DNA from 3 places in the Lysinibacillus sp. FSL R5-0849 genome. Region 1 is predicted to be linked to each of the others. Evidence: riboswitches for the same ligand, from Rfam matches in the RefSeq annotation. Region 1 holds a riboswitch; each other region holds the start of a gene.
The links. Region 1 has a riboswitch for cobalamin ahead of MKY80_RS20525 (iron chelate uptake ABC transporter family permease subunit). Riboswitches for the same ligand answer to the same signal wherever they lie in the genome.
Positions count from the first base shown of each region.

Region 2: it holds a riboswitch for cobalamin, as region 1 does, so the genes downstream of both, nikA (nickel ABC transporter substrate-binding protein) here and MKY80_RS20525 (iron chelate uptake ABC transporter family permease subunit) in region 1, are expected to answer to the same signal.
Region 3: it holds a riboswitch for cobalamin, as region 1 does, so the genes downstream of both, MKY80_RS02520 (ABC transporter substrate-binding protein) here and MKY80_RS20525 (iron chelate uptake ABC transporter family permease subunit) in region 1, are expected to answer to the same signal.

Region 1 covers NZ_CP152004.1:4,142,197-4,146,487, forward strand. Annotated here, with positions in the region: gene MKY80_RS20510 (SMR family transporter) at 1-334, shown strand, start outside; gene MKY80_RS20515 (SMR family transporter) at 334-648, shown strand; gene MKY80_RS20520 (ABC transporter ATP-binding protein) at 726-1,517, opposite strand; gene MKY80_RS20525 (iron chelate uptake ABC transporter family permease subunit) at 1,523-2,569, opposite strand; cobalamin riboswitch at 2,764-2,955, opposite strand; gene MKY80_RS20530 (biotin transporter BioY) at 3,110-3,706, shown strand; gene MKY80_RS20535 (YdhK family protein) at 3,823-4,291, shown strand, end outside.
Region 2 covers NZ_CP152004.1:2,422,685-2,426,975, reverse strand. Annotated here, with positions in the region: gene metE (5-methyltetrahydropteroyltriglutamate--homocysteine S-methyltransferase) at 1-1,186, shown strand, start outside; cobalamin riboswitch at 1,317-1,510, shown strand; gene nikA (nickel ABC transporter substrate-binding protein) at 1,655-3,274, shown strand; gene nikB (nickel ABC transporter permease) at 3,346-4,291, shown strand, end outside.
Region 3 covers NZ_CP152004.1:522,200-526,490, forward strand. Annotated here, with positions in the region: gene MKY80_RS02510 (long-chain-fatty-acid--CoA ligase) at 1-593, shown strand, start outside; gene MKY80_RS02515 (acyl-CoA dehydrogenase family protein) at 595-2,262, shown strand; cobalamin riboswitch at 2,322-2,505, shown strand; gene MKY80_RS02520 (ABC transporter substrate-binding protein) at 2,649-3,620, shown strand; gene MKY80_RS02525 (iron ABC transporter permease) at 3,617-4,291, shown strand, end outside.

The DNA.
Region 1 (4,291 bases):
TGTTGGACTAACAAGTTTATTTGAATTGTTTTGGATATTCGGTTTTAACGTAGCAAATACATGGTGGCATTGGATCATTATTGTATCTATTATCGCTGTTGATTTTCACTTCTTATCGAAGGCTTGTGAAAAACTCCCTACGGGTACTGTCTACGCAATTTTCGCTGGAGCAGGTGCAATTGGTACTACATTAATGGATATTTTTATTTTCAATGGTGATTTTAATGCAATTAAAGGGATATTCATGGTTATTTTAGTATTGGGCGTTATTGGCCTAAAATTGGCGGATAATCCATCGAAGGATACTAGTACGACAAAAGGAGTGGATGCATAATGGGCTGGGTATTCGTTATATTAGCAGCAGTGGCGGAAATAGTCGGTGTCATTGGTTTACGCTTTTATAGTCAACATAAAACCGTACGAAATTTATTATTATACGTCGGAGGCTTTGGTTTATCCTTTGCACTTTTATATGCTTCCTTCAACTATTTACAACTAAGCATCGCCTATGTTGTTTGGGTTGGTATTGGAACTGTAGGTGCCGTGCTGGTCAATATTATGTTCTTTGGGGAATCTAAAAACCTTGCACGAATCATCAGCATCATTGCGATTATCATTGGAGTTGCAGGTTTAAAAGCGGTATCTTAATAGTAGATGACAAAGGGCGCCCTCTTATATGAAGGAGCGCCCTTTTTTATTAGATGGTGTTGAATGATCGTGGCAAACTAAATAGGGTTGCCCCCTCTTGCGAATTGTTCAGGGACATATGTAAGATACGGCTTACCCGTCAGTGAATGTGTTTGAATATCAGCAAATACTCCAAATACTTCTCGCAACAATGATGGTGTAAGTACTTCTTCTGGTGTACCATGGCAAACAATGCGTCCGCGCTGTAAAACATAAATTTGGTCACAGTACATAGCAGCGATATTCAAGTCATGGAGAGCGGCTACTACTGTTAGATGCAAAGTTTGAATTAAGTCCATCAGTTGAAGTTGATGTTGAATATCTAAATGATTTGTTGGTTCATCTAATATAAGGACCTGTGCTTGCTGAGCGAGTGCTCTTGCCACCATAACACGCTTCTTCTCCCCACCGGAAAGTGAGCTAAAGCTTCGTTTCGCTAGGTGCAATATGCCCGTTTGCTTCAAAGCATCTTTTACAATTTGAAAATCTTGCTCCTGATCAAGCTCTAATAGCTTTTTATGTGGAGTCCTTCCCATACTGACTAAATCATGAACAGTAAAGTCAAATAATACGGGTGTTTCTTGACTAACAACGGCTAAATTTTTAGCAATGGCTTTACTAGATTGCTTTAAAATATCTTGTTCATTTAACAAGACTGTCCCACTTTCTGGCTTTAGGAGACGATACATATTTTTAAGCAATGTCGACTTCCCACTACCATTGGGGCCAATTAACCCGACAAATTGCTTTTCCTTTATTTTTACACTTACCTCATGAAGTATTCGCTGATCGTAAATGGAGAATGATACTTGTTTTGCTTCTAATGTCATGGAAGTTAATCTCCTTCACCGAAAGAATAATTATTACGACGGAGTAACCAAATGAAAAACGGCCCCCCACAAAAGGCTGTAATAATACCGATTGGCATTTCCTGTGGAGCAATAATAATTCGAGCTAATGCATCTGCCCAAACTAAGAAAATCCCTCCCAATAAAGCACTGACTGGTATTACATATTTATAGTTAGAACCGACAATTAATCGTACTATATGCGGAATGATTAATCCCACAAATCCGATAGAACCGCTCACTGCTACAAGTACCCCCGTTAAAAGTGAGACAAGTAAAATGAGCTGTATGCGAAATTGTTGAAGATTCACTCCTAACGTTACCGCCGCCTCTTCCCCAAGTAATAGCAAATTTAAATTTCGATAGAATAGCCATAAAAGCCCGAACACAATGAAAAAGATGGAGGCGGGAATAATAATATTATTCCATTTTGCTCCAGCTAAGCTGCCTAACATCCAAAACATAACGGACTTTAAAGCTCCCTCTTGCTTCGACATCATTAATATAAAATTAGAAATGGCCGTTAATATAAAGGAAACCGCCATCCCTGCCAATAGCAAGCGAAAAATCGAGACACGGCCACCTACGCGCGATAAGAAAAACACTAACCCAATTGCGAGCAAAGACCCTATAAAGGCTGATACAGAAAGTGCGTAGATACCTAAAAATGAAAAAGCACCTAAAATAATTACTGAAGTTGCTCCAACTGCTGCTCCTGAAGAAATTCCTAAAATATATGGGTCTGCAATGGAATTTCGTACAAGTGCTTGAATCGCTGCCCCTGCAATGGCTAAACCCGCTCCTACAATAGCGGCAAGGATGACACGGGGTACTCTTATTTGCCAAATAATGATTTCCTGTGAGCGACTCCAATCTTGCTCTATTGAGTGTTGTATAAAGGGTAATTTCGAAAGAATTACTTTCCATACATATAATGGCGTCACCGAAACAGATCCAACCATTACAGCAAGTGTCATGGATACGATTAATACTAAAAGAAGCACTAAAGAAAATAACATAAATTTTTTATTCATTCATTAAACTCCTACTAAGATGATGAATGAAGCAATTAAATATACGTTCGCATAATGTAGGTCAGATGATCTTACTTCAGTTGGCACTCAATAAAAAAAGGCATTTCATGCAAAAATACGCACAAAAATACCCTCGAATAAACAAAGTCAGAAAATCCAGCTATTGTCCGTAATTGCTTGCATCCTCGTGGGCATTACAGGTATTACTTATTGGCAGGTCTCCTGACTTCGATTCATCATCCTATAAATAGCCTTCCCATTTTTAACAGTGGCAAATAAACATGATAGGACTCCTCGTTACAGTTGCGGGACAGCGTCGGACTTCCACCGACTTCCCTTTTAAGCGACATTGTTTAAAATGTCACACCAATAGTATGTAAAGTTAAAAAATTATGACGATTCTATCATACATTTTTATAGATAGTTAGTCTACAAGGAATTTCCAACACACTTAAGTTAACCTACACTTATAATTAAGTTGACACATTTGTTTTAGTTTTTTACACTAACGATAAATACTTTGAAATTAGAGGTGAAGTCATGTCAACAGTATCAGAACAAAGTCATCCAAAATTAAAGACGGTAGATATTGCCTATATCGGAATATTTTCTACCCTCATGATGATCGGTGCCAATATAACTTCCTTTGTGCCCTTTATGACAGTGGGAGGAGTGCCGATTACTCTACAAACCTTTTTTGCCATTTTAGCCGGACTTATTTTGGGTAGTAGGAAGGGAGCGCTTGCCTGCACAGTCTATATGTGTATTGGATTAGCAGGAGCACCTGTCTTTGCTCGCTTTGGTGGAGGGTTCAGTCAACTATTAAGCCCTACATTTGGATTTATTATCACTTTTATTTTAGCAGCATATGTTGCCGGTTTAATGGTAGAACGAAGTGGTACAAAGAAAAGCTATATACTAGCCGCATTCATCGCAACTGCTATCAATTATTTAGTTGGTACAAACTGGATGTTTATTGCGTATAAACTATGGGCCAGTGCGCCAGAGGATTTTTCCTATAGATTAGCATGGCTCTGGATGATTCCCCCACTCCCAAAAGATATTATCTTAGCTATTTTCGCTGGTATTTTAGCGTACCGACTACAAAAAACATTGAAAATCATGCCCATTCAATAGCGCTTCCATCCACTTCTTTAGTCAATAGACTAAAGAAGTTTTTTGTAATAATGAATGTCCATCATTTCTGCATATTTGTTTGTTACAGTAAGGGCAAATAGAAAGGAGGATCTCATATGACATTCAAGCGAAGATGGTCAGGTGGACTATTATCAGCAGTTGCTATACTTACTTTATCCGCTTGCTCTGAAGATAAAACAGAGCCTTCATCAACTTCAGATACTACTCCTGAGACTGAGCAACAAACAGAAATGGATCACTCCACAATGAATCATTCTAGCTCAGCAGAAGTGCCGGCTACATTAAGAAAAGCTGAAGATCCAGCATTTCCGGTTGGAAGTACCGCTATGATGACAGATGGGCATATGGAGGGGATGAAGGGTGCCGAAGCGACGATTGTTGGTGCCTATAAAACTACAGCCTATATCATTTCTTATGATCCAACATCAGGTGGCAAACGTGTAGAGAATCATAAATGGATTATCCATGAGGAATTATTGGATGTTGGGGAAGCACCACTGTCCCCTGGTACAGAGGTAAAAACGACCGCTACTCATATGGAAGGCATGAAAAACGCAACCGTCC
Region 2 (4,291 bases), 1.7 Mb from region 1:
GCTACGTCATAATTTCTCAGCAAGTATGAAGGCCATTGAAGCACTAAAAAATCATTCAATTCGTCAAAATAAGATTATCCAACAAGCCGCTCAATCCTTATCAACAAAGGATTTTGAGCGACATAATGATTTTAGTCAACGTCAAAAAATACAGCAGCAGGCATTAGGACTACCCCTTTTCCCAACAACGACAATTGGCAGCTTCCCTCAATCTGATGAGGTGAAGAGAAATCGTAATGCTTGGCGAAAGAAACAATTGTCGAATGAAGACTATGAAGCATTTATTGAACTGGAAACAAAACGCTGGATTCACTTGCAGGAGGATCTTGATATAGATGTACTAGTTCATGGAGAATTTGAACGGACAGACATGGTTGAATATTTCGGTGAGAAATTGACGGGCTTTGCCTTTACTGAAAAAGCATGGGTTGTTTCGTATGGCTCTCGCTGTGTGAAGCCTCCAATTATTTATGGAGATGTTGCATGGTCTTCAGCCATTACCGTGAAAGAGTCTGCGTATGCCCAAAGCTTAACGAAGCGCTTTGTAAAAGGGATGCTGACAGGGCCAGTGACCATTTTAAATTGGTCCTTTGTACGCGATGATATTTCTCGAAAAGATGTGGCTTATCAAATTGCATTAGCACTTCGCAGGGAAGTGGAAGCACTAGAAGCGGCTGGCATCTTCATTATTCAAGTGGATGAACCAGCACTCCGTGAAGGGTTACCTCTTCGTAAAGAAGAATGGGGGGCTTACTTAGACTGGGCGGTCAATGCCTTCAAGCTTGCTACATCGAGTGTTAAGGATGAAACACAAATTCATACACATATGTGTTACTGCGAATTTAACGATTTCATAGAACCCATTAGCGCGCTAGATGCAGATGTGATTTCTATTGAAACATCACGTAGCCATGGAGAGCTAATTTCTTCCCTTCAAGTAAAACCTTATACAAAAGGAATCGGATTAGGTGTTTACGATATTCATAGCCCACGTGTGCCGAGTGAAGGCGAAATGTTAGCCATTATGAAAGATAGTTTACAAGTTCTAGACAAACATCAATTTTGGGTTAATCCTGACTGTGGCTTAAAAACAAGGAAAGAGCCAGAAACAATCGCGGCTTTAGCTAATATGGTAGGTGCTACTAAAATATTGCGTCAGGAGGTGAAGGAATCTATATCAAGATAACGAAAACAATATAATAAAAGGAGTTAAAGAAAGATCAGGTCATCTACCTGGTCTTTTTGTATAGAGGTTTTATTATATTCAGAAAATAAAATTGACGTGAACATTTCAGCATGTTATGTTTATTACTAATTTCAAATATTGCATTACAAGTTTGAATGAAAGTATTTTTCATTCAATTAAAAGGAAAATGGGTGTAAATCCCATGCTGTCCCGCAGCTGTAAATGAGGAGTTTTGTTTCGATTACCACTAAGTTCTTTCTTGGGAAGGTGAAGCAAAATGATGAATCATAAGCCAGAATGCCTGCTTGTAAGAAGATTCATTGATGATCTACGAAAGATAGGGAGATGGATGGAAGCTTACGTATTTGTAGGTCTATCTGTCCTTATTCTTGTGGAATAAGGTTTTTTTATGCCTTCTTTCTATTCATTTTGTAGATAGGAACAGGGAATAGAGATAGGAGACAAAAAATGAGATGGACGAAGTATTTACTGCCTTTCCTGCTTGTTTTGACCTTGAGCTTTCTTGCAGGTTGTACAAGCTCAGAAAAGGACAAAGGAAATTCAGCACCAACAGAACAAACAGATGAAAAAATGATTACGATTGGATGGCCATTAGATGTAGGGCCATTAAATCCCCATACATATTTACCAAATCAGATGACTGCTCAAGCCATGGTTTATGAATCTTTAGTGGCGTATAACGATGATGGCACAATTACACCAAAGCTAGCAGAAAGCTGGGACATCTCAGAGGATAAAACTGCTTATACGTTTCATTTACGCAAGGATGTTAACTATTCGGATGGGACTGCCTTTAATGCTGATAATGTGATTCGCAATTTTGATGCAGTATTAGCGAATCGTGACATGCATTCTTGGATGGGTATGGTCAACCATATTAAAGAGGTCGTCAAAGTAGATGAATCAACAATACGTTTGCAATTAGACGAACCATATTACCCTGTGTTAAACGAATTAGCCTTTGTCAGACCTTTCCGTTTTTTAGGGGATAATGGCTTTCCAGACGGTGATGCGACAAATGATTCCATTCAATCAGCTATTGGCACAGGACCATGGGTATTAACAGACTATAAAAAAGATGAATATGCATTATTTAGCCGTAACGAACATTATTGGGGTGAAAAACCTCTCGTAGATAAAATAAAGGTTAAGATCATTCCAGATTCGGAATCCCTTTCGTTAGCCTTTGAAAATGAAGAATTAGATGTCATTTATGGTCGAGGGATTATTAGTTTAGATAACTATACGTACTTAAGAGATAGTGGCAAATATAAAACAGCTACATCTGAGCCGCTGTCTACGAAAGCATTACTGTTCAATACTCAGTCAGGACCGTTAGCTGAGCTAAAGGTTCGACAAGCTATTCAATATGCTATCAATAAAGAACAAATGGTAGACAATATTACACATGGTACAGAAAAAGTGGCAAACACGCTATTCTGGAATGCCATTCCTTATGCCAATATTGATTTAGCGCCCATTATATATAATCCTGAAAAAGCGAAGAAATTGCTAGATGAAGCGGGCTGGACGCTACAGAAGGGTGAAAAAATTCGTTCGAAAAATGGTCAACCCCTTACATTAGATTTAATCTATATTGCTACTGATGCCATTCAAAAACCTATGGCGGAGTTAATGCAAGGCGAGCTAGCAAAAATAGGGGTACAGTTAAATATTGAAGGGGCAGATGTTATGGTTGGTCTGCAAAAATTAATGGATGATCAGGTTGATATTAACTTCTGGCGAACAAATGGACCGCCGACTGATCCACATAGCTTTGCAAATGAATCAGCTACGCCAAATGCTAGTGGTGTATATGAAGCAAAATTAGGCTTACCAAATGCTAAGGAGATCGATACAAACATACATCAATTATTAGTCGGTACCGATGAAGAGGAACGCGTGCAGCTATATACGGATATTTTAACAATGTTCCACGATCAAGCATTATTCTATCCAATATCGTATGAAACAAATAATGTTATTTATCAACCATATATGAAGGATTTTGCACCACGTGCTTCTGAGTATGACATTCCATATGCGCAAATGGATAAAGAAAACTAAGTATGAAAGAGAGAGTGTGTCGAAATAGGGCAACTCTCTTTTTATCATCGGATGAAATAGGAAGTGACGGCATGTACGAATCGACTTGGATGTTTTGTGTAAAAAGAATTCTCACTCTACCATTTGTATTAGTAGGCGTATCTATTCTGACCTTTGTGTTTATTCGTTTCGTACCAATAGAACCGGCAGAGGTCATCCTTCGACTCTCAAGAATTGCCCCAACACCAGAGGCTATACAAGCTTTACGAGAAGAATTAGGGACAGACAAGCCTTTTATCATGCAGTATCTGCTATGGGTAAAAGGCATTTTACAGCTAGACTTTGGGACATCTTTTGTTAGTAAATTACCCGTGGCTCATGAGCTATTTGCTAAACTACCCGCTACCATTGAATTAGCTTTAGTAGCATTTATCCTCATTTTAACTTTTAGTATTCCATTAGGGGTTGTGAGCGCATTATATAAGCATTCCTTTATCGATAAAATCATTCGATTATTTACAGTCCTAAGTGTATCCATTCCAACATTTTGGTTAGGGTTTATCCTACTCTATCTTTTCAGCTTAAAACTTGGCATTTTTCCAACGAATGGAAAAGGTTCGATAGCACATATAGTTTTACCGGCCTTCACCTTAGCTTTACCTACAATCGGATTGTTCTCACAGTTTATCCGCTCTGCCATGATCGAAGAATACGAGCAGCCATATGTAAAATATGCACAGCTTAGAGGCTTGAGAAAATCGGTCATTCTCATTCGACACGTGGGGAGGAATGCTGCTATACCGATATCAACATTGTTTGGGATGACACTCGGAAATTTGCTAGGTGGTGCTGTCATTGTCGAGCAAGTATTTAGTTGGCCTGGACTCGGTCGATATATAATAGAATCCATAACGAATCGTGATTACCCCGTTGTACAATGCTATGTGTTGGTGATTGCTGTCATCTATGTGCTCGCCAATTTAGGCACAGATGTATTGCATCGTTTATTGGATCCTCATCTGATGATGAAGGATAGGA
Region 3 (4,291 bases), 1.0 Mb from region 1:
CAGAGGCGGGGCCAAGTGGATCATTGCTATTTGGCAAGGAGCATGAAGGAAAGGCTGGGAGTATTGGACAGCGAGCACCTTTAGGTACAGAGATACGTATTGTTAACGACAGTGGCGAAGATGTACCAGCAGGAGAAGTAGGGGAAATCGTTTTATTTGGTGAGGGTAATATGCTTGGCTACTACAGAGATGAAGCGGCAACCAATGCGGCCTTTATAGACAGTTGGTTAAAAACAGGTGATCTAGCTCGTAAGGATGAAGACGGCTTTATTTGGATTGTTGATCGAAAAAAAGATGTGATTATTTCGGGAGGAGTCAATATTTATCCGAAAGAAATTGAAGATTGCCTTTTAAGCTTTGAGGGGATATTTGAAGCGGCAGTGGTTGGTGTTCCACATCCACAATGGGGAGAGACAGTGAAGGCTGTTTATTCCGCTAAACAGGATATTGATGAAGAGGCTCTAAAAGATTATTTAGAGGGGCAGCTTGCTAAGTATAAAATACCGCGAATTTTCGAAAAAGTGGAAGCGCTACCAAGGAATGCGTCAGGCAAAATTTTAAAACAATCTTTGAAAGGACAAGAGGTGAGATAGCATGAAAGTTTTACAACAGGAAATAGCAGGCACAAGCAATTTCTTTACAGATGATGATACGCTTCAAAAAGTGTTGGAAATGATGCTCGATAAAGAATTTTCATCTTATGCGCATCGGGAATTGACGGACTTTGGTGAGCTATGTGCGGGTGCAATAGATGTGAGGGCGAAACATACTGATCGACAAGGAGAGCCTCGCCTTCAAAGGTATAATGCCTATGGCGAAGAGGTTTCAGAGGTATGGGTCAATGACGGCTACAAAAAAACAATTGAGGAGACATATAATACGGGGATTGTTGGCTATGTGCATAAAGATATTCCCCAACTAGGTCACAAAGGGAATTATGTCTATAGTTTTGCGCAAGGTTATTTACTGTCACATGCGGAGCCCGGTTTTTATTGCCCTGTGACGTTAACGATGGCTACTGCCTATTTATTAGACCATTATGCAGAGGAAGGAGTTAAGCAGCGCTTCTTACCGCATGTTTGTGCAACAGGCGATATGGAGCTATATGAGGGAGCGACATTTTTAACAGAGCGACAAGGAGGCTCAGATGTTGGTGCGAATGTAGTAGAAGCAAAACTTGTGGGGAATGAATACCGCCTCTATGGTGAAAAGTATTTCGCCTCCAATGCAGGGATGTGTGGGGTTGCAATGGTATTGGCACGAATAGAGGGTGCACAAGCAGGCTCTAAAGGATTAACTCTATTTGCAGTTCCATGGCGTAATGAAGATGGATCGGCTAACCAACTTCGTATTCGACGACTAAAAGATAAATTAGGTGTGAAAGCCGTTCCATCTGGTGAGGTTGAGTTTGATGGAGCACTCGCTTATGTAGTTGGTGATCAAAATAAAGGGATTTATTATATGCTGGAGGCGCTTAATTTATCAAGAATTTGTAATGCTGTGGCATCCATTGGTATTATGCGCCGTGGCTTCTTAGAGGCGAAGCATTATGTGTCAAATCGATATACCTTTGGTAAACCTTTAACACAGTATCCTATGATCCAGGATACATTGGGTAAATATGCCGCTAAGCTGCATGTAGAAGTAGCCACGATTTTTGATCTTATTCAATTATACGATAAAGTGACAGGTGGTCAGGGAACAGAGCAAGACATCATCATGAACCGTTTATATATTGCCATTATGAAAAAGGAAACGGCAGAGCAGGCGGTCCATTATGCAAGTGAAGCAATTGAGCTACATGGCGGGAATGGCTATATTGAGGACTTTGTAACACCACGCTTACTGAGAGATGCGCAAGTGCTGACGGTATGGGAGGGTACGGCTAATATACTAGCTTTGGAGCTTATTCGCTTAGTGGATAAATACAGGGCACATGAATTGTTTGTTCAAGTGATGAGCAAGCGATTAGAAGTATTAACAGACCATTCATTAGTGAAAATCGTTCAAGAGCAATTGACTAAACTATCGGCAACCTTACAAATTTTTAGTACTCTCGATGAAGCGACAAAAACGTTTGAAGCAAAGGATGTTGCCAAAAAAATGGCTCAATTATATGAAAGTGTCATAGCCGTTGAGTGGGCACAAAAGTTTGGTGGGAAATATGATAAACTAGCGGATGTTTATTTAGAGCAAACTTGGTCATTACGAACGATCGGTGCTCCGATGAAAACCGTACAGTATTTTGCTGAAATCGTCTAATAACCTTTGGAGTCGCCTTGATATAGAGGCGACTTTTTTTAATTTCATGTATAATAAAATCAACTGAATATTATAAAGGTTCTTTACTTAAGTAAAGTGAAAAGGGAAATCGGTGTAATTCCGATGCGGTCCCGCCACTGTAAGTGTGAGTTTTTTCAAATGATGCCACTGAAGATTTCGGGAAGGCTTGAAAAAACGTACTGAGCACAAGCCAGGAGACCTGCCTTTATAGCATAGACATTACAGCCTACGAGGATAGGATGGTGGATTTTGTATCAGTTTTTTGGTGCGATTTTGACCCCTCATCATTCGAAGATGAGGGGTCTTATTTTGATGGAGGAATACTTCTAACACATGAACGCACAAATCAACGAAGGAGGATTCACATGAAGAAATTTTGGAAAATAGGGGTATCGGCATTTTTAACGATAGGGTTGCTAGCAGCTTGTGGACAAGAGGCGCAAAAAGACAATTCCACACCTACAGAAGAGCAAACACAACAAGAAACATCTAAGGCGGAAGAAGCAACATTCCCTATGACTATAACGGATGCTATTGGGAAGGATATTACACTAGAGGCTCCTCCTAAGAAAATAGTGTCACTTATTCCAAGTAATACAGAAATATTGTTTGGCCTAGGTTTAAAGGATGAAATCGTAGGGGTTACAGACAACGACGATTATCCACCAGAGGTAGTTGAAAAGGATAAGGTTGGTGGCATGGAGTACAATATTGAACAAATTATTGCCTTAAAGCCAGATATCGTTTTTGCACATGAATCTAGCATGTCTCTTTCGGAATCAGCCATAGCACAGCTAGAATCTGCGGGCGTGAAAGTATTTGTTGTAAAAAATGCCCAAGATTTTAATGAAACCTATACAACGATTGAACAGCTTGGGCGTGCTACAGGGAAATTACCAGAAGCTGAAAAAATCATTGCTGACATGAAGGCGAAAGTGGAAGAGGTTCAGGGGAAAGTGAAAGACGTTGAACCTAAGAACGTTTTTGTAGAAGCCTCTGATGAACCTAATATTTATACAGCTGGTCAAGGCACATTTATGAACGCAATGCTGGAGATGATCCATGCAAAAAATGTAGCAGCAGACGGTGATAATTGGTATGAAATTGGTGCAGAACAAATTATCACAAAAAATCCAGATGTCATCGTGGTGACATATAGTTATGTACCTGATATTTTAACAAAAATACCAAAGCGTGCTGGTTTCGATACAATTAATGCAGTGAAAAATAATGCTATTGTGCAAGTAGATGAAAGCACAACAAGCCGTCAGGGACCACGTTTAGCGGATGGCCTTGAGGAATTAGCAAAAGCTATCTACCCTGAGGTATTTAAGTGAAAAAAATAGCAACAGCCTATGTATTAACATATACGCTTCTTATCATTAGCATCTGGTGTGGCGTAGCTATAGGCTCTGTTCATATTCCGATAGAAGTGCTGTGGAATCAGTCAGTTGATGAAACAGCTGCCAATATCTTTTGGAAAATTCGGTTGCCCCGTGTGCTTTTAGCGGGGCTAGTAGGAGCTTCTCTCGCCATTGCGGGAGCGGCTTTCCAAGGCTTGCTCAAAAATCCATTAGCAGATCCATATACATTAGGTATTTCATCTGGTGCTTCTGTCGGCGCAGTCATGACAATTTTTTTAAATATTTCTATACCTGTTGTAGGCTTGTATGCCTTACCTACCTTTAGCATGATAGGCGCAATTATTACAATGGTGATTGTGATGAGCTTTGCTAGAGTAGTAGACCGTTCTTTAAAGATGGAAACACTGATTTTAACAGGAGTTATCTTTAGTTCATTTTTAGGATCGTTAATCTCGTTAATGATTGCTTTATCGGGAGAGGAGCTACGCCAAGTAATCGGCTGGCTACTCGGTTCTGTTTCTATGCGTGGTTGGCCATATGTTCAAATGATTATTCCATTTGTCATTGTTGGTTCCCTTATGCTGTGGACTCAGAGACGTGAGCTTAATGTTCTGTTATATGGGGAAGAAAGAGCGAAGCATTTA